DNA from 4 places in the Geobacillus sp. ZGt-1 genome. Region 3 is predicted to be linked to each of the others. Evidence: riboswitches for the same ligand, from Rfam matches in the RefSeq annotation. Region 3 holds a riboswitch; each other region holds the start of a gene.
The links. A riboswitch is a leader RNA that binds a small molecule or an ion and turns the genes downstream of it on or off. The one in region 3 is predicted to bind S-adenosylmethionine.
Positions count from the first base shown of each region.

Region 1: linked by a shared signal. The riboswitch ahead of mtnK (S-methyl-5-thioribose kinase) and the one ahead of metK (methionine adenosyltransferase) in region 3 are both predicted to bind S-adenosylmethionine.
Region 2: linked by a shared signal. The riboswitch ahead of VU18_RS05975 (hypothetical protein) and the one ahead of metK (methionine adenosyltransferase) in region 3 are both predicted to bind S-adenosylmethionine.
Region 4: linked by a shared signal. The riboswitch ahead of VU18_RS13095 (methionine ABC transporter ATP-binding protein) and the one ahead of metK (methionine adenosyltransferase) in region 3 are both predicted to bind S-adenosylmethionine.

Region 1 covers NZ_LDPD01000012.1:63,229-66,856, forward strand. The annotation lists gene mtnA (S-methyl-5-thioribose-1-phosphate isomerase) at 1-744, opposite strand, end outside; gene mtnK (S-methyl-5-thioribose kinase) at 827-2,017, opposite strand; SAM riboswitch class I at 2,158-2,326, opposite strand; gene VU18_RS04015 (carbon-nitrogen family hydrolase) at 2,421-3,233, opposite strand; gene VU18_RS04020 (pyridoxal phosphate-dependent aminotransferase) at 3,332-3,628, shown strand, end outside.
Region 2 covers NZ_LDPD01000013.1:349,043-352,670, reverse strand. The annotation lists partial or broken gene VU18_RS05985 (PaaI family thioesterase) at 1-393, opposite strand, end outside; gene VU18_RS05980 (VOC family protein) at 574-957, opposite strand; gene VU18_RS05975 (hypothetical protein) at 974-1,330, opposite strand; SAM riboswitch class I at 1,381-1,485, opposite strand; gene opp4A (oligopeptide ABC transporter substrate-binding protein) at 1,536-3,320, opposite strand; gene VU18_RS05965 (ABC transporter permease) at 3,334-3,628, opposite strand, start outside.
Region 3 covers NZ_LDPD01000023.1:743,658-747,285, forward strand. The annotation lists gene VU18_RS12450 (gamma carbonic anhydrase family protein) at 1-334, shown strand, start outside; gene metK (methionine adenosyltransferase) at 357-1,568, opposite strand; SAM riboswitch class I at 1,698-1,812, opposite strand; gene pckA (phosphoenolpyruvate carboxykinase (ATP)) at 2,031-3,617, shown strand.
Region 4 covers NZ_LDPD01000025.1:86,823-90,450, forward strand. The annotation lists gene VU18_RS13090 (methionine ABC transporter permease) at 1-551, opposite strand, end outside; gene VU18_RS13095 (methionine ABC transporter ATP-binding protein) at 541-1,569, opposite strand; SAM riboswitch class I at 1,657-1,766, opposite strand; gene VU18_RS13100 (hypothetical protein) at 1,840-2,187, opposite strand; gene VU18_RS13105 (thioredoxin family protein) at 2,333-2,650, opposite strand; gene VU18_RS13110 (toprim domain-containing protein) at 2,647-3,006, opposite strand; gene VU18_RS13115 (YusG family protein) at 3,105-3,341, opposite strand; gene gcvH (glycine cleavage system protein GcvH) at 3,417-3,628, opposite strand, start outside.

The DNA.
Region 1 (3,628 bases), on a different contig from region 3:
CGCCGTATCGCCGTTTTGCGCGATCCGGTCGGCGCCGACGATGATGGCGCCAATGCCTTTCGCCTTGATCGCTTGCGCTGCCATGTTGTCGGTGATGAGCGTCACATCAACGCCCGCTTGCATCAGTTCCCAAGCGGTCAGGCGCGCCCCTTGCAACACCGGCCGCGTCTCGAGAGCGTAAACGGATAGTTCAATTCCTTTTTCTTTCGCCAAATAAAACGGGGCGAGCGCCGTTCCGTAGCGGGCGGTGGCGATCGAGCCGGCGTTGCAAATCGTCATCACCCGCTCGCCGGGCCTGAAGAGCGACAAGGCATGCTCGCCAATGCGGCGGCACACATCCTCGTCTTCTACTTGAATGCGAATCGCTTCGTGGACGAGCGTCGTTTTGGCCTCGTTGACGGAAAGGGCGTCGGCCGCAGCGGTGACGAGCCGATCGAGCGCCCAAAACAAGTTGACGGCAGTCGGCCGGGCACTGGCTAGGTAGTCACGATCTCGTTTCAAGCGACGGCGGAATTCATCGAGCGATTCGGTGTCGTAGCGTAAAGCGGCAAGCGCCAGGCCATAGGCGGCGGTGATGCCGATCGCCGGCGCGCCGCGCACTTTCAGCGTGGCAATCGCCTCATAGACGTCTTCCAGAGTGTGCAAGTCGATATATTCGATGATGGATGGAAGCTTTTGCTGGTTTAAAATCGTCACATGCGTCTCGCGCCATTCAACGGAGCGTGGGATGGCAAAGGTGCTCATCGCCATCTTCCTTTCTCTTTTTTTTGGTTTGTCCGGGTCAGCGCCGCGCAGCTTGCGTCGAGACCCGGACGATTGTATGGCATTATTGTTCCGTTTCGGCAAACAGGCGGCGGAAGTCTTCCGTTCCGGTGAACACGCGGCGCTCAATGATCAAGCGGCGGCCGAGACGGAGGGCATGCCGTTTGGCAACAAGCCGTTCATCTTTGTGCTCGATGCCGTCAAGGTCCGCCACATGGGCGAGGCCGATCGTCCGGCGGATGACTTCGCAGCCGGCAAAGCCGACGGCGTCGATGAACGCGTGCCGGAGCACGTCCTCGAGCAAGCCCGGCGTCGCGGCGTACGTTTCCACGCTCTCGGTGCGCCAAAGGTTTGAGAACACGGACGCAAAGACGTCCCATGTCCGGTCGATGTGGTCAAAGAGCGGTTGGCGCTCTAATTCAGAGCGGGACAACGCATTTAACAGCAAATTGGCGAAAAATTGGCCAAGGTCAAACCCGATCGGACCGTAAAAGGCGAATTCTGGGTCGATCACTTTCGTTTCGTCGGCGCTTACGAAAATGCTGCCGGTATGCAAATCGCCATGCAAGAGCACATCGGCTTCGGTTAAAAACTTGCGCTTCAGCTTTGCTGCTTCTAGGTGGAGTCGGTCATCGCGCCAAAGCGCTTCAACGTCTGGGCGCAATTCGTCTTCAAAGTTGTTCGTTTCGTGGTCAAAAAACGGGTCGGTGAAGACGAGGTCTTCGGTAATTTTGCACAGTTCCGGATTGACGAAGCTTTGCGCCAATTTCTTTTTCTCTTGCTGGTTCATGCCGAAGTCAGACGTATAAAATGCCGTTTTGGCGACAAACTCGCCGATATGCTGGGACAAAAGCGGATACGTTTTCCCTTCGATCAGCCCTTTGCGGGCGATTTGCAAACGGGATAAGTCTTCCATCACCGTAATGGCGAGCGATTCGTCAGAATAGTAGACTTTCGGCACGTATTGCGGCACGTAGCTCGCAAACGTGCGCAGCGCGTTGCTTTCAATGACAGCGCGCTTTAACGTGAGCGGCCAGCTTTCGCCGACCACTTTGGCGTACGGCAACGCTTGTTTGATGATGACGCCTTGTTTCGTTTCTTGATCGACGATATGAAAAACAAGGTTCAAGTTCCCGTCGCCGATCTCGCGGCAGGCAAGCGGCGCTCCGTCGCGGAATAGGCCGAGGCGGACAGCGAGAGATACCGCCTTCGGTTCGGTCAGCGGTTCGTAAACCGATGTTTGAACAGTGGTCATTTCCTTGTTCCCCCTTTTTTCATTTCGCTCGTTTTCAAATGCCGGTTCTGACGCGGCGCTGAAATCTCGGCGTTTCCGGCAAATGAAAAAGCCTCTTTCGCATACGGAAAGAGGCTTGAAGATTCATTCGTTCTTCGCGCCTCTTATCTTTCAGAAAGACATCGGTCTTTCTGTTGGACTTAGCACCGTGCCCTGCGGAAGCATGACGCTTCCGGCGCCGCCCTTGGCGTGCGCCCTATCTCACGATAGTATTACGGTCGGTTGCTGGGCTTCATTGGGCCAATTCCCTCAGCCAACTCTTGATAAGAGTACCGATTTCTCGTATTCAGTTTTTGCAATTTTCACGATGTTGTCAATCGTTTGGTTGTTTGATTCGAATGATACATGGTCGATCAATCGATTGTCAATACGTTTTGAAAAAATTTTTTGCCGCTTCGTAGTCGTGCGGCCGGCGGTCGGCAAACACCGGGATGCGTGCGCGGACGTCCGCAACGAGTGCGGGATCGATGTCGGCCGAGAGAATGCCCGGCTTCTCGTCCGCCTCGGCGATCACTTCGCCCCATGGGTCGATGACGAGCGAATGGCCGGCAAAGACGTTGTTCGGGTCGCGGCCAGCCCGGTTGCAGGCGACGACGTAGCATTGGTTTTCAATCGCCCGCGCCATCAAGAGCGTCCGCCAATGGTGCAGGCGGGGAAGCGGCCATTCGGCGACGACAAACAGCACTTCCGCTCCGGCCAACGCATGGGCGCGAATCCACTCCGGAAAGCGGATGTCATAGCAAATGACCCCGGCGCATGCAAGCCCGTCGAGCGAAAACAAGCCTAAGCTGCTTCCCGGCTGCAAATACAAATGTTCATCCATTAATTGGAACAGATGGAGTTTGCTGTATTCGCCGACGATTTGGCCATGGCGGTCGGCCACGATCATCGTGTTTGTCACGCCGGCGGCTGTTTTTTTGGCGACCGAACCAGCGACGAAATGGACGCCGTACGTTTGCGCCAATCGGGAAGCGAGCGCCTTCGCCCGTTCGGCGCCTTCGTCGGCAATTTCATCCAGGCGCGTCAAATCGTAGCCGGTCGTCCATAACTCTGGCAGCACGATGATGTCAGCGCCGTCTTTGGCAGCGGATTCCACGGCCTGTTCGGCTTGCTGTTCGTTTTTTGCTGGATCGCCAAATGCAATGTCAAGCTGCAGGCAGGCGATGCGGATCGTCATGAGCGTTCACCTCGGAAAAAAATTTTTCTTTACATTTTGCTTTTAACGATATATGATGTTGCACTAGAATTTCAAGAATTTTTGAGAAGGTGTGGACGATGACGATCGAATTTCCCTTTTCCGAACTGCTTGAACAGCTGCCGAAGCAGTTTTTCGCCTCGCTCGTGGCGAAAGTCGGTGCGAAGATCAAGGCGGGTTATGATGTGATCAACTTAGGGCAGGGCAATCCGGATCAGCCGACGCCGGCGCACATTGTCGAAGCGATGCAGAAGGCAGCCGCGAACCCAAAATACCATAAATATTCGCCGTTTCAAGGCTACTCGTTTTTGAAAGAAGCCGTAGCGGCGTTTTACGCGCGCGAGTACGGGGTGACGATCGACCCGGCCCGCGAGGTC
Region 2 (3,628 bases), on a different contig from region 3:
TTTCCATTTTTTCGGATGAATCTCCGTCACAGTGCCGACGGCGACAAGCGGCACTCCATGCGGCGTCGGCTTGACGAAATCGACGTGAAGCGACGCAGTAACAAAGCGCGGCGGCGTTTCCCCGCTCCCTGGTTCATGGCCGTTTTTCCGATGCAAGGCAAGCGCCGCTGAACCGGTGCCGTGGCAATCAATGAGCGAGGCGATCAGCCCGCCGTACACAAACCCTGGAATCGCCGTATGTTCCGGACGCGGCGTATACACCGTCACCGTTTTGTCGCCCCGCCACCCGGTGCGGAAATGGTGGCCTTGTTCATTCAGACGCCCGCAGCCGTAGCACCAGGCGAATTCATCAGGGTAGTCGTCTTGAATCGCGTGCACGATCATTTCTTCCACGTCATCCTCCCCCTCTCTTTTTCTAGTATACCATTGAATCGAGAAGACGACGACTCCTACATGGACGGTTGTTGTCTAGCGGCAGGCAAGGCCATACGAAGAAAAATGGAACGAAGCGCCAATCGCCAGACGGCAAATTCATAGGCGGCCCAAACAGCTGGCCGCCTAGCGTGACGCCATTTATCGAGCAGGCTCGTAAAACTCGATCCATTCGCCGTCGGGCCCGAGGAAGAACAAATATTTTGCTCCGTTCGGAAGTGTCGTTATTTCTTCCCACACAAGCGGCACACCGAGCGACTGAAGCCGTTCTTTCTCCTGCTCAATGCCTTCCACCGTAAACGCCACATGGTGCACTTTTCCTTCCGTCGGCAAATCCGGATTGTATCCTTCGATCAGCTCGACAATGATCGAGCCGCCAATCCCTAAAAACGCCAATTTCATCGTGCCGTTCGTATGAATCATTTCGTCGAGCAGCTCCAAGCCGACAACATTTTGATAAAACTCTTTCGATGCTTCGATGTCTTTCACTTGAATGCCGACATGTTCAAATTTTTTGACTGCCATTCGTCCCTCTTCCTTTCTATGACTCAGTTAACCATACTGCTTGTAAATACGGCGTCATCTGCATCGGGAAAATCCCTTTTTTCCCAAGCTCTGTCCATATGTAGCGGTCAAGGGCGTACGGTCCGTCCGCCTTCCATTCGTCCGCCTCACTGTTGGTCAACAACAACGAAAAGGCTGTTCCTTGCGCTTCCCCATACAAATGAACGTATCCGTCCCCACGGTCGACATGCACCGCCGCCTTAGGGTCAAACCGGATGAGCTCCGCCTGCACACAGCGCATGACACAAACGGCGAACGCTGCGGCAGGGAGATGAGCGGCCATGCAAGCGCGGAGCGAAACCGCCTCCTCCACTGTTTCTCCTTCACCTCCCATCGACAAAAACCCCCTTCGCCTCGGAATGATGCGAAAGGGGCCATGAGCCGTTCTTATCATCCAAAGCGAAACCGCTTTGCGGGTGTTAGCACCTTGCCTGCGGCAGGTTGCTGTGGGGTCATCAAGCCCGTTCTCTCGCCCACTCTTGATAAGACGTATGCAATTTATCTTCTATCTTATCATACATCATCAAAGGCAACAATCGTCATTGTTCGACTTCCGGTTGCTCGGACGTGACGCCGACATCTTTCCACGTCAGTTTCGAGCCCGGATCGACCGTGAAGTTGGCGACGCGGTTGTTGACGGCATAAATGGCCGAACGATACAACGTCGGGATGACCGGCACTTCTTCGTTCATCAGCTTTTGCCATTCACTGTAAATTTTCCGACGATATTCTTTGTCAAACGCCTGTTCGGAATGGCCTTTTTCCAACAGTTCATCGTTTTTCTCATTCACCCAGCGCGAGTAGTTGAACATGACGTTGCGGCCGTACAATCCGTACGGGTCGACGTCCGTTCCAGTTCCCCAAGCGGCGGCGTAGACATCCACTTTCGGATCGTCTTTTTCGACCATATCGTAGAAGGAGTTGAACTCCGCCAAGCGTCCGTCTACAAGCTGAACATCGAGGCCCACATCTTTCCAGCATTGCATATAAAATTTGGCCAGCGGTTCAGCGATGTCCCCACCGCTCATCGCCAAGAAGTTGATCTTGAATTTTTTGCCGTTTGGATCTTCGCGGAGGCCATCGCCATCCACATCTTTATATCCCGCTTCATCCAGCAATTGTTTCGCTTTTTCCGGATTGTACGTATATCCTTTGATGGAGCTGTCATGATAGCCCGGGAACGACGGCGGAATGAGCGTGTTCGCCGGGAAGCGCAAGCCATGATACAGGCGGTCAGCCACCTCTTGGTTGTTGATGGCATACGCCATCGCTTGGCGCAGTTTTTTGTTTTGGAATTTCGGATTGTCCATTACGTTTTCCTGCTTTTTCGCATCCCAATGGCCGAGTTTAAAGCCGATATAGTTGTACGCCAAATCCACTCTACCGATAAACTGAATGTTTTTCGTCCCTTTCGCGTTCAAATATTGGTCAGTCGGGAACTCAGCGACGTCAATTTCGCCTTTTTTCAGCGCTTGCAGGACGACTTGCGGGCTGACGACTTTCAAAATGACGCCTTCCAAGTTCGGTTTGCCAGCCCAGTAGTCATCATTGCGAACAAACTCTACCGACTCGCCCGGAACGATTTTCTTCACTTTAAACGGACCGAACCCGATCGGGTTTTTCCGGATTTTATCCGATTTCGCCAAGTCTTTGATCGGAATGTCTTTCAAGTAATGCTTCGGCAGCGGATACGCCCAAATGCCGGTCAACACCGACGGATTGGCCTGTTTCCATGTGATCGTCAACGTCTTTTTGTCGATGACTTTAATGCCGGAAATTTTATCCGCTTTGCCGCTGTGATATTCTTCCATCCCGACGATCCCTTGGATGAGCGCATCGCCATAGCGGACGCCGGTGTAATCTTTATGGCCGATGACCAAATACGCATACTCCAAGTCTTCAGCGGTCACCGGCTGGCCGTCATGCCAATTCACATTGTCTTTAATATGGATTGTCATCGTCTTTTTATCATCCGACAACTCATACGTGGCAGCCCCATCATTTGTAATTTCATAGTCACCGTTCGTCCGGAAAAGCGACTCGTCAAAAAATTGCAAAATCTCTGCGTCGGGCGCTCCGGTGTAGAATGCATAGCTGAGCGTCCCTTCAAACGGCGTATCGGACACAAGGCCGTATTTCAACACGCCGCCGTCGATGATTTTCCCGTCGTTTTTCACCGTCATCGGGAATTTGCTGATGTCTTCCTTCTGAGCCGCCGGTTTTTCGTTATTGTTGCCCTTTCCGCTCGTTGTGTCGGATTTGCCCGTGCACCCGGCGAGCACGAGCAAGAGCGCGGCGAGAGCCGCCAGCCATTTTCTCTTCACATTTTCTTCCCCCTTATCCTAGTCGTTGTCTTGCATCAGCCGCACGTTTCAGCGCTTGGCCGATGAAATTTATGCACAGCATCATCACTAAAATAAGCAATGACGCAGGCAACCAAACCCACCATTTGTTTTGCAAAACATCCGGGTTGGTCGCATAGCTGACCAACGTCCCTAAGCTCGGCGTGCTCTCCGGCAGCCCGAAGCCAAGATACGTGAGCCCGGACTCGATGCCGATGTTGCCCGCCAAATTTAACGTCAAATTGACGATAATGATCGAGCTGAGGTTGGGCAAAATTTGAAAAATAATG
Region 3 (3,628 bases):
CATTGAGGACGGGGTGACGGTCGGCCATCAAGTCATTTTGCACAGCGCCATCGTTCGCAAAAACGCGCTCATCGGCATGGGCTCAATCATTTTGGACCGCGCGGAAATCGGGGAAGGCGCGTTTATCGGCGCCGGCAGTTTAGTGCCGCCGGGCAAAAAAATTCCGCCCAACACGCTCGCCCTCGGCCGGCCGGCGAAAGTCGTCCGCGAACTGACGGAAGACGATATCCGCGAAATGGAGCGCATCCGCCGCGAATATGTCGAGAAAGGGCAGTATTACAAAGCGCTGCAGCAACAGCGGACATCGTGCGCCGACAAAAAAGAGCTGCCGTGATCAGGCAGCTCTTTTTCTTTCATCACTTGTCCGCCAACGCCAGCGCTTGTTCTTTCAACAAGGCGGCTTTGTCGGTGCGCTCCCACGGCAGGTCGATGTCCGTACGCCCAAAATGGCCGTAAGCAGCCGTCTGTTTGTAAATCGGGCGGCGAAGGTCGAGCATTTTGATGATGCCCGCCGGGCGGAGATCGAAGTTGTTGCGCACGACTTCAATCAAAATGTCTTCCGACACTTTGCCGGTGCCGAACGTATCGATCGAAATCGAAACTGGGCGGGCGACGCCGATCGCGTAGGCAAGCTGCACTTCGCATTTGTCGGCCAGTCCTGCCGCGACGATGTTTTTCGCGACATAGCGGGCCGCATACGCCGCCGAGCGGTCGACTTTCGTCGGATCTTTGCCCGAGAACGCGCCACCGCCGTGGCGGGCGTAGCCGCCGTACGTATCGACGATGATTTTGCGCCCCGTCAACCCAGCATCCCCTTGCGGACCGCCGATGACAAACCGTCCTGTCGGGTTGATGAAATATTTCGTGTTCTCATCAAGCAGCTCCGCGGGCACGACCGGCTTGATGACCTGCTCTTTAATGTCGCGCTGGATTTGCTCTTGCGTAATTTCCGGATGGTGCTGCGCGGAAACGACGATCGTATCGACGCGCACCGGTTTGCCGTTTTCATCGTATTCGATCGTCACTTGCGTTTTCCCGTCCGGCCGCAAGTACGGCAAGACGTCCGTTTTGCGCACTTCCGCCAATCGGCGCGCCAAGCGGTGCGCAAGCGAAATCGGCATCGGCATCAATTCTTCCGTCTCATTGCAGGCGAACCCAAACATCAATCCTTGGTCGCCGGCGCCGATCGCTTCGATTTCCTCGTCAGTCATCTGACCTTCGCGCGCCTCGAGCGCCCGGTCCACCCCCATCGCAATGTCCGGCGATTGTTCGTCAATCGATGTCAGCACCGCGCACGTATCGGCGTCAAATCCGTATTTGGCGCGCGTGTAGCCGATCTCCCGGACCGTATCGCGGACGATGCGCGGAATGTCCACGTATGTTGATGTCGTGATTTCCCCGCTCACGAGCACCAGCCCGGTCGTAACGCTCGTTTCGCAGGCGACGCGGGCGTTTGGATCTTTTTCCAAAATGGCATCCAAAATGGCGTCAGAAATTTGGTCGCAAATTTTATCCGGATGTCCTTCCGTCACAGACTCTGAAGTAAACAAGCGGCGTTTGGCTGACATTCGGTTTGTTTCCTCCTCTTGGCATAATGTGGCGACACGGAACTCATTTCCCTTTTTCCCTTCGCAATATAAAAAACCTTTCCTGTAACGGCTGAGGAAAGGTCATGGCAATCGTATTGCTTCCTTTCACTCTTATCGTTCAAGGACTGCGCCTTGCCACAGGTTAGCACCATTTCACACATGTACAGTTGTGACGGTTGCTGGGCTTCATCGGGCCTGTCCCTCCACCGGCTCGGGATAAGAGTATCCGTTCAATGACTTATCTTATCGCAACGGAATCGGCAAAGTCAACTATCAAAATTCATTTTTTATCATTTCCAGCCGCGAAAATTCTTTCCTCAAGGAAACCAACACATTGGGCAAAATAAAGTTTGAAAAACCCACACAATTAGTATGGACTATTAATAAAAATGTGTTATACTATTTTCAAGAGTGATTACAAAAAGAAGGCAGGTTTTGAATATGGGGATCGCAAACATGACGAATAAGCTTGATTTATTGCTGCAAAAACCGTACGTGCATCATCAACTGTCCGTCGCCGAGCTCGTTGAGAAAGTCCTGCAACGGAACGAAGGACGGCTGACGCACACCGGAGCCGTCGCGGTGACAACCGGCAAGTACACAGGGCGGTCGCCGAAAGACAAATACATCGTCGAAGAACCGTCAACGAAGCAAACGATCGACTGGGGCGCGGTCAACCAGCCGATGTCTCCGGAGACGTTTGATAAACTGTACGACAAAGTGCTCGACTATTTAATGAAGAAAGATGAACTGTTCGTGTTTAAAGGCTTTGCCGGCGCCGATCCGAAATACCGGCTGCCGATTCAAGTCGTCAACGAATTCGCCTGGCACAACTTGTTCGTCCATCAGCTGTTCATTCGGCCGAGCGCCGCAGAGCTCGCCGCGCATGAGCCGCAATTCACCGTCATTTGCGCGCCGAACTTTAAAGCCGACCCGAAAGTTGACGGCACGCGCTCGGAAGCGTTCATCATCATCTCGTTTGAACGGCGCACCGTGTTGATCGGCGGCACCGAGTATGCCGGCGAAATGAAAAAATCGATTTTCTCGGTGATGAACTATTTGCTGCCGGAACAAGGCATCCTGCCGATGCACTGCTCGGCCAACGTCGGCCAGGAAGGCGACGTCGCCCTCTTTTTCGGCTTGTCGGGAACGGGAAAAACGACGCTCTCGACCGACCCGAACCGCCGCTTGATCGGCGATGATGAGCACGGCTGGTCAAACCGCGGCATTTTCAACATCGAAGGCGGCTGCTATGCGAAATGCATCAACCTATCGCGCGAGAAAGAGCCGCAAATTTTTGACGCCATCGGCTTCGGCGCGGTGCTCGAAAACGTCGTCCTCGACGACGCGACGCGGGTGCCGAATTACGACGACGGCACGCTGACGGAAAACACGCGCGCCGCCTACCCGCTTCAGGCGATCAAAAACATCGTCGACCCAAGCGTCGCCGGCCATCCGTCCACGATCGTGTTTTTGACGGCTGATGCGTTCGGCGTCCTGCCGCCAATCAGCAAGCTGACGCGTGAACAGGCGATGTACCATTTCTTAAGCGGCTACACAAGCAAACTCGCCGGCACCGAACGCGGCGTCACCGAACCGGAAGCAACGTTCTCAACGTGCTTTGGCGCACCGTTTTTGCCGCGCCCGGCCGTCGAATACGCGGAAATGCTCGGGCAAAAAATCGCCGAACACAACGTCCGCGTCTTTTTGGTCAACACCGGCTGGACAGGGGGACCGTACGGCGTCGGCAGCCGCATGAAGCTCGCCTACACCCGGGCGATGGTGCAAGCCGCCGTCGAAGGGGAGCTGGACAACGTCGAAACGGTGCAAGACCCGATTTTCGGCCTCGCCATCCCAACCCACGTCCCCGGCGTGCCGGATGACGTCCTGCAGCCGCAAAACACATGGGCTGACAAACAAGCATACGAACAAAAAGCAAAAGAGCTGGCGCAAAAGTTCCGCGCCAACTTCCGAAAGTTCGCCCATATCGACCCGACGATCGAAAAACTCGGCGGACCGCTCGTGTAACAAGAACCCGG
Region 4 (3,628 bases), on a different contig from region 3:
TCCAAATACGCCAAGTTCCCAAGCCCGCCGGCGCCGATGGCTCCAGCCATCGCTGTATAGCTGACGAGCGACACCGCCGTCACCGTAATGCCGGAGACAAGCGCCGGCAATGACTCCGGCAGCAGCACTTTCCAAATGATCGTCCACGTTGAGGCGCCCATCGCTTGGGCTGCTTCGATGACGCCTTTATCAATTTCGCGAAGAGCGATTTCGACCATGCGGGCGTAAAACGGCGCGGCCCCAATGACCAAAGCCGGCAGCGCCGCATTGGCGCCAAGCATCGTCCCGACGAGCCATGTTGTAAACGGAATGAGCAAAATGATCAAAATAATAAACGGAATAGAGCGGAAAATGTTCACAAACGCCGCAACCACGGTATTGACAAACCGGTTTTCCCATAGGTTGCCCTTCGCTGTCAAAAATAGAAGCAAGCCAAGAACGATTCCGAGGACGAAAGTGGCCGCCACCGCCACTCCCGTCATATACAGCGTCTCGACCGTCGCCGCCCACACCGTCTCCCATTGCACGTTCGGCAGGAGGTTAGCGAGCATCGTGAATCACCTCCACCGCCACCTGCTGGCGTTGAATATAGTCAAGCGCCCGGTCGATTTCATCCCTCGCCCCGTCGAGGTGCACAAACAGCACCCCATAGGCGCCTTGATGGGTTTGCGAAATTTTCCCTTGCAAAATGTTGACATCGACGGCAAATTGCCGCACGACCTGGCTGATGAGCGGCTTTCCGGCTGCCGCGCCGACGAACGTCAGCTGCGCGATCAGCCCGCTCGGGTATTGGCCAAACAAATGGGAAATCGCCTCTTCCGTCTCCTCGGGCTCGATCAGCTGCTTGACGAACCGTTTCGTAATCGGCTGCTGCGGGTTGCGGAACACATGCAACACTTCGCCTTGCTCGACGATTCGGCCGCTTTCCATCACCGCAACGCGGTCGCAAATTTTGCGGATGACGTGCATTTCATGGGTGATCAGCACAATCGTCAGCCCGAGACGCTTGTTGATGTCAACGAGCAAGTCCAAAATCGCATCGGTCGTCTGCGGGTCCAACGCCGATGTCGCCTCGTCGCACAGCAAGACTTTCGGGTTGTTGGCGAGCGCCCGGGCGATGCCGACCCGCTGCTTTTGCCCGCCGCTCAGCTGCGACGGGTAGGCATCCTCGCGCCCGGAAAGGCCGACAAGCTCGATCAATTCATCCACCCGCTTGTTCCGCTCCTCTTTCGGGACGCCGGCAATTTCAAGCGGAAAGGCAATGTTTTCCCTGACTGTGCGAGACCAAAGCAAGTTGAAATGCTGGAAAATCATCCCGATTTCTTGGCGCGCCTTGCGCAGCTCCCGCCCTTTCACGCGCGTCATATCGCGCCCGGCGACGACCACCCGGCCGCTCGTCGGCTTCTCGAGCCCATTGAGCAAGCGGATGAGCGTACTTTTCCCAGCGCCGCTGTAGCCGATAATGCCGAAAATTTCTCCTTCGCGAATCTCAAGCGACACATTGTCGACGGCTGTGACCGAACCGTTGGCCGCTTGATAGATTTTCGTCACTTGTTCGAGTGTAATCATCGTTTCACCTTCCTCCCCAAGCGGCAGAGCGCAAAAAGAAAACCTTTCTGCCCGCAGAGAACAGAAAGGTATTGTGCACCATTCCGTCTCTTATCTCTCAAAGCAGGCCGCTTTGTGTGAATTGGCACCATTTCAGCACATGCGCTGACGGTTGCCGGGCTTCATTGGGCACATCCCTCCACCTCTCTTGATAAGAGCGCAACAATCGCCTATTCAATTGACTACGAATGTGATTGTATCATTGTCTGTCGAAGCGTGTCAACATCTTTTTTATCCGACGTCCCGATAAGGCTTAGCCAAATGGAGGAGCGACTCAAGCAGCAACAGATGACGAAAGCTTCCCGATACATGCACTTCGCGCAGCCGGACGAGCTGCTGCAGCTTCAGTTCGCCGTTCAGCAGGGACGCGAGCGCCTCTTTGGAACCGCGCACCGTCAATGTTTTCCGTTCATCGTTTTCCATCCCTCTAGCGGCTGATTCCTTGCCGATCAACAGCAAGGCGGTTTCGTCATCGCTTTCAAACCGAACATACAGCTGCTCATCCGGCAAAATCGGCACCAAATGGCGCAACACTTGCATCCGTTCCACGAACTGCCCAACTAATTCACGCATTTCCATGGATATCCCCTCCCCCATTTTTATTTTTTCACTTCCACCTGAAGAGGAGAAATCCTTTACAAAAATCTCGACAACCCGTTGACGAACGAGCGCCGTTTTTGTCATTTCCCAAGAAATGTGTCAAACAGCGTCAAAAAAAGGCGAATCATCGGGACGGCAAGCAGGCTTGAATCACTTCGTACAAATACGGAACGGAATGAAAGGCATACCACTTGCCTGCGACCGTTCCGTCCCTAAAAAGAAGCAGGCAAGGAACGCTTTCAATTTTCCACGCAACGGCCTGCTCAGGGATATAGTTGATGTCCGTTTCGTAAAACGGCAGCGCCGGAAACAACTGCTCCACCACCGTGAGCATCCGCCGCGCCAGCTGGCACGTGCCGCACAGCGGGGTATACAAGTAAAGGGCCAGAAGCGGCTCGACTTCCACCACTCGCATGACATCGTTTCGGTCGATCGCTTTCACTCGCCTCTTCCCCTCATGAGCGATTCGATGCGGACGTCGAAACGAGCGCGCAACAGCACTTGCGCCAAGTGCCAAGGCGGAGCGGCCGCCACTTCGCGATACGCCCGGTCAATGTAAAGATGCTCCGCCTCTGGAAACATGCGGCGAAACTGCCGGCGCAATTTTTCTCCCGCCTCATCGGCATCGGCCAAGACGTATACATCGCATCCTTCCAGCTCATCGGCCAGCTCCTCAAGGCGCGCATCACTGATCGTGCCGTTTGTGCAGACGATGACGACTGGTTCGTTCAGCACCGCCGCCACTTTTTGCTTGTCTGATCGCCCTTCGACGATGATCACTTTTTCCACGCGTCGCATGTCCGACCCACCTAACTTCAAATGAGGATACTATTATTGTATGTCTTGCGCCGGCCAAATGTTGAAAATGAAAAGCAACGGCCATCCACCGTTGCCTTTCAACACCAGCCCGCTTCCCCGTCGCAATCGACATATTTTTGGTCCGGCTCAACGGTAGCGGTCACCTGTTTGTAAATTCTTCCGTTTTGTTCGGTATACCCCTTTTTCAACGGGACGGCCGCCGGAAGCGGAAGGCGCCCGATGAGCTCTCCTTCCTCGTACAACTCCAGCGAGCGGCCGTTCAGTTTGCCGATGATCCGGTCCGTGACATCTATGCGCGTCGTTTGCAGCGCCATCGCGAGCACCCCTTTTTTCAATCAAATTCCGGTATGTATAGAGTGCCCGAATCGAAGCGAAGATTGCAGGAACGTTTATCCTTCGTTGATCATCGCCTCGTATTGTTCCGCCGTCAACAAATTGTCGATTTCGCTCAAATCATTCGGTTTGACGACGATCATCCACGCTTTGTCATACGGCGATTCGTTCACGTACTCCGGATGGTCATTTAACGCCTCATTCACTTCAACGACCGTGCCGCTGATCGGCGCATACAATTCCGAGACCGTTTTCACCGATTCAACGC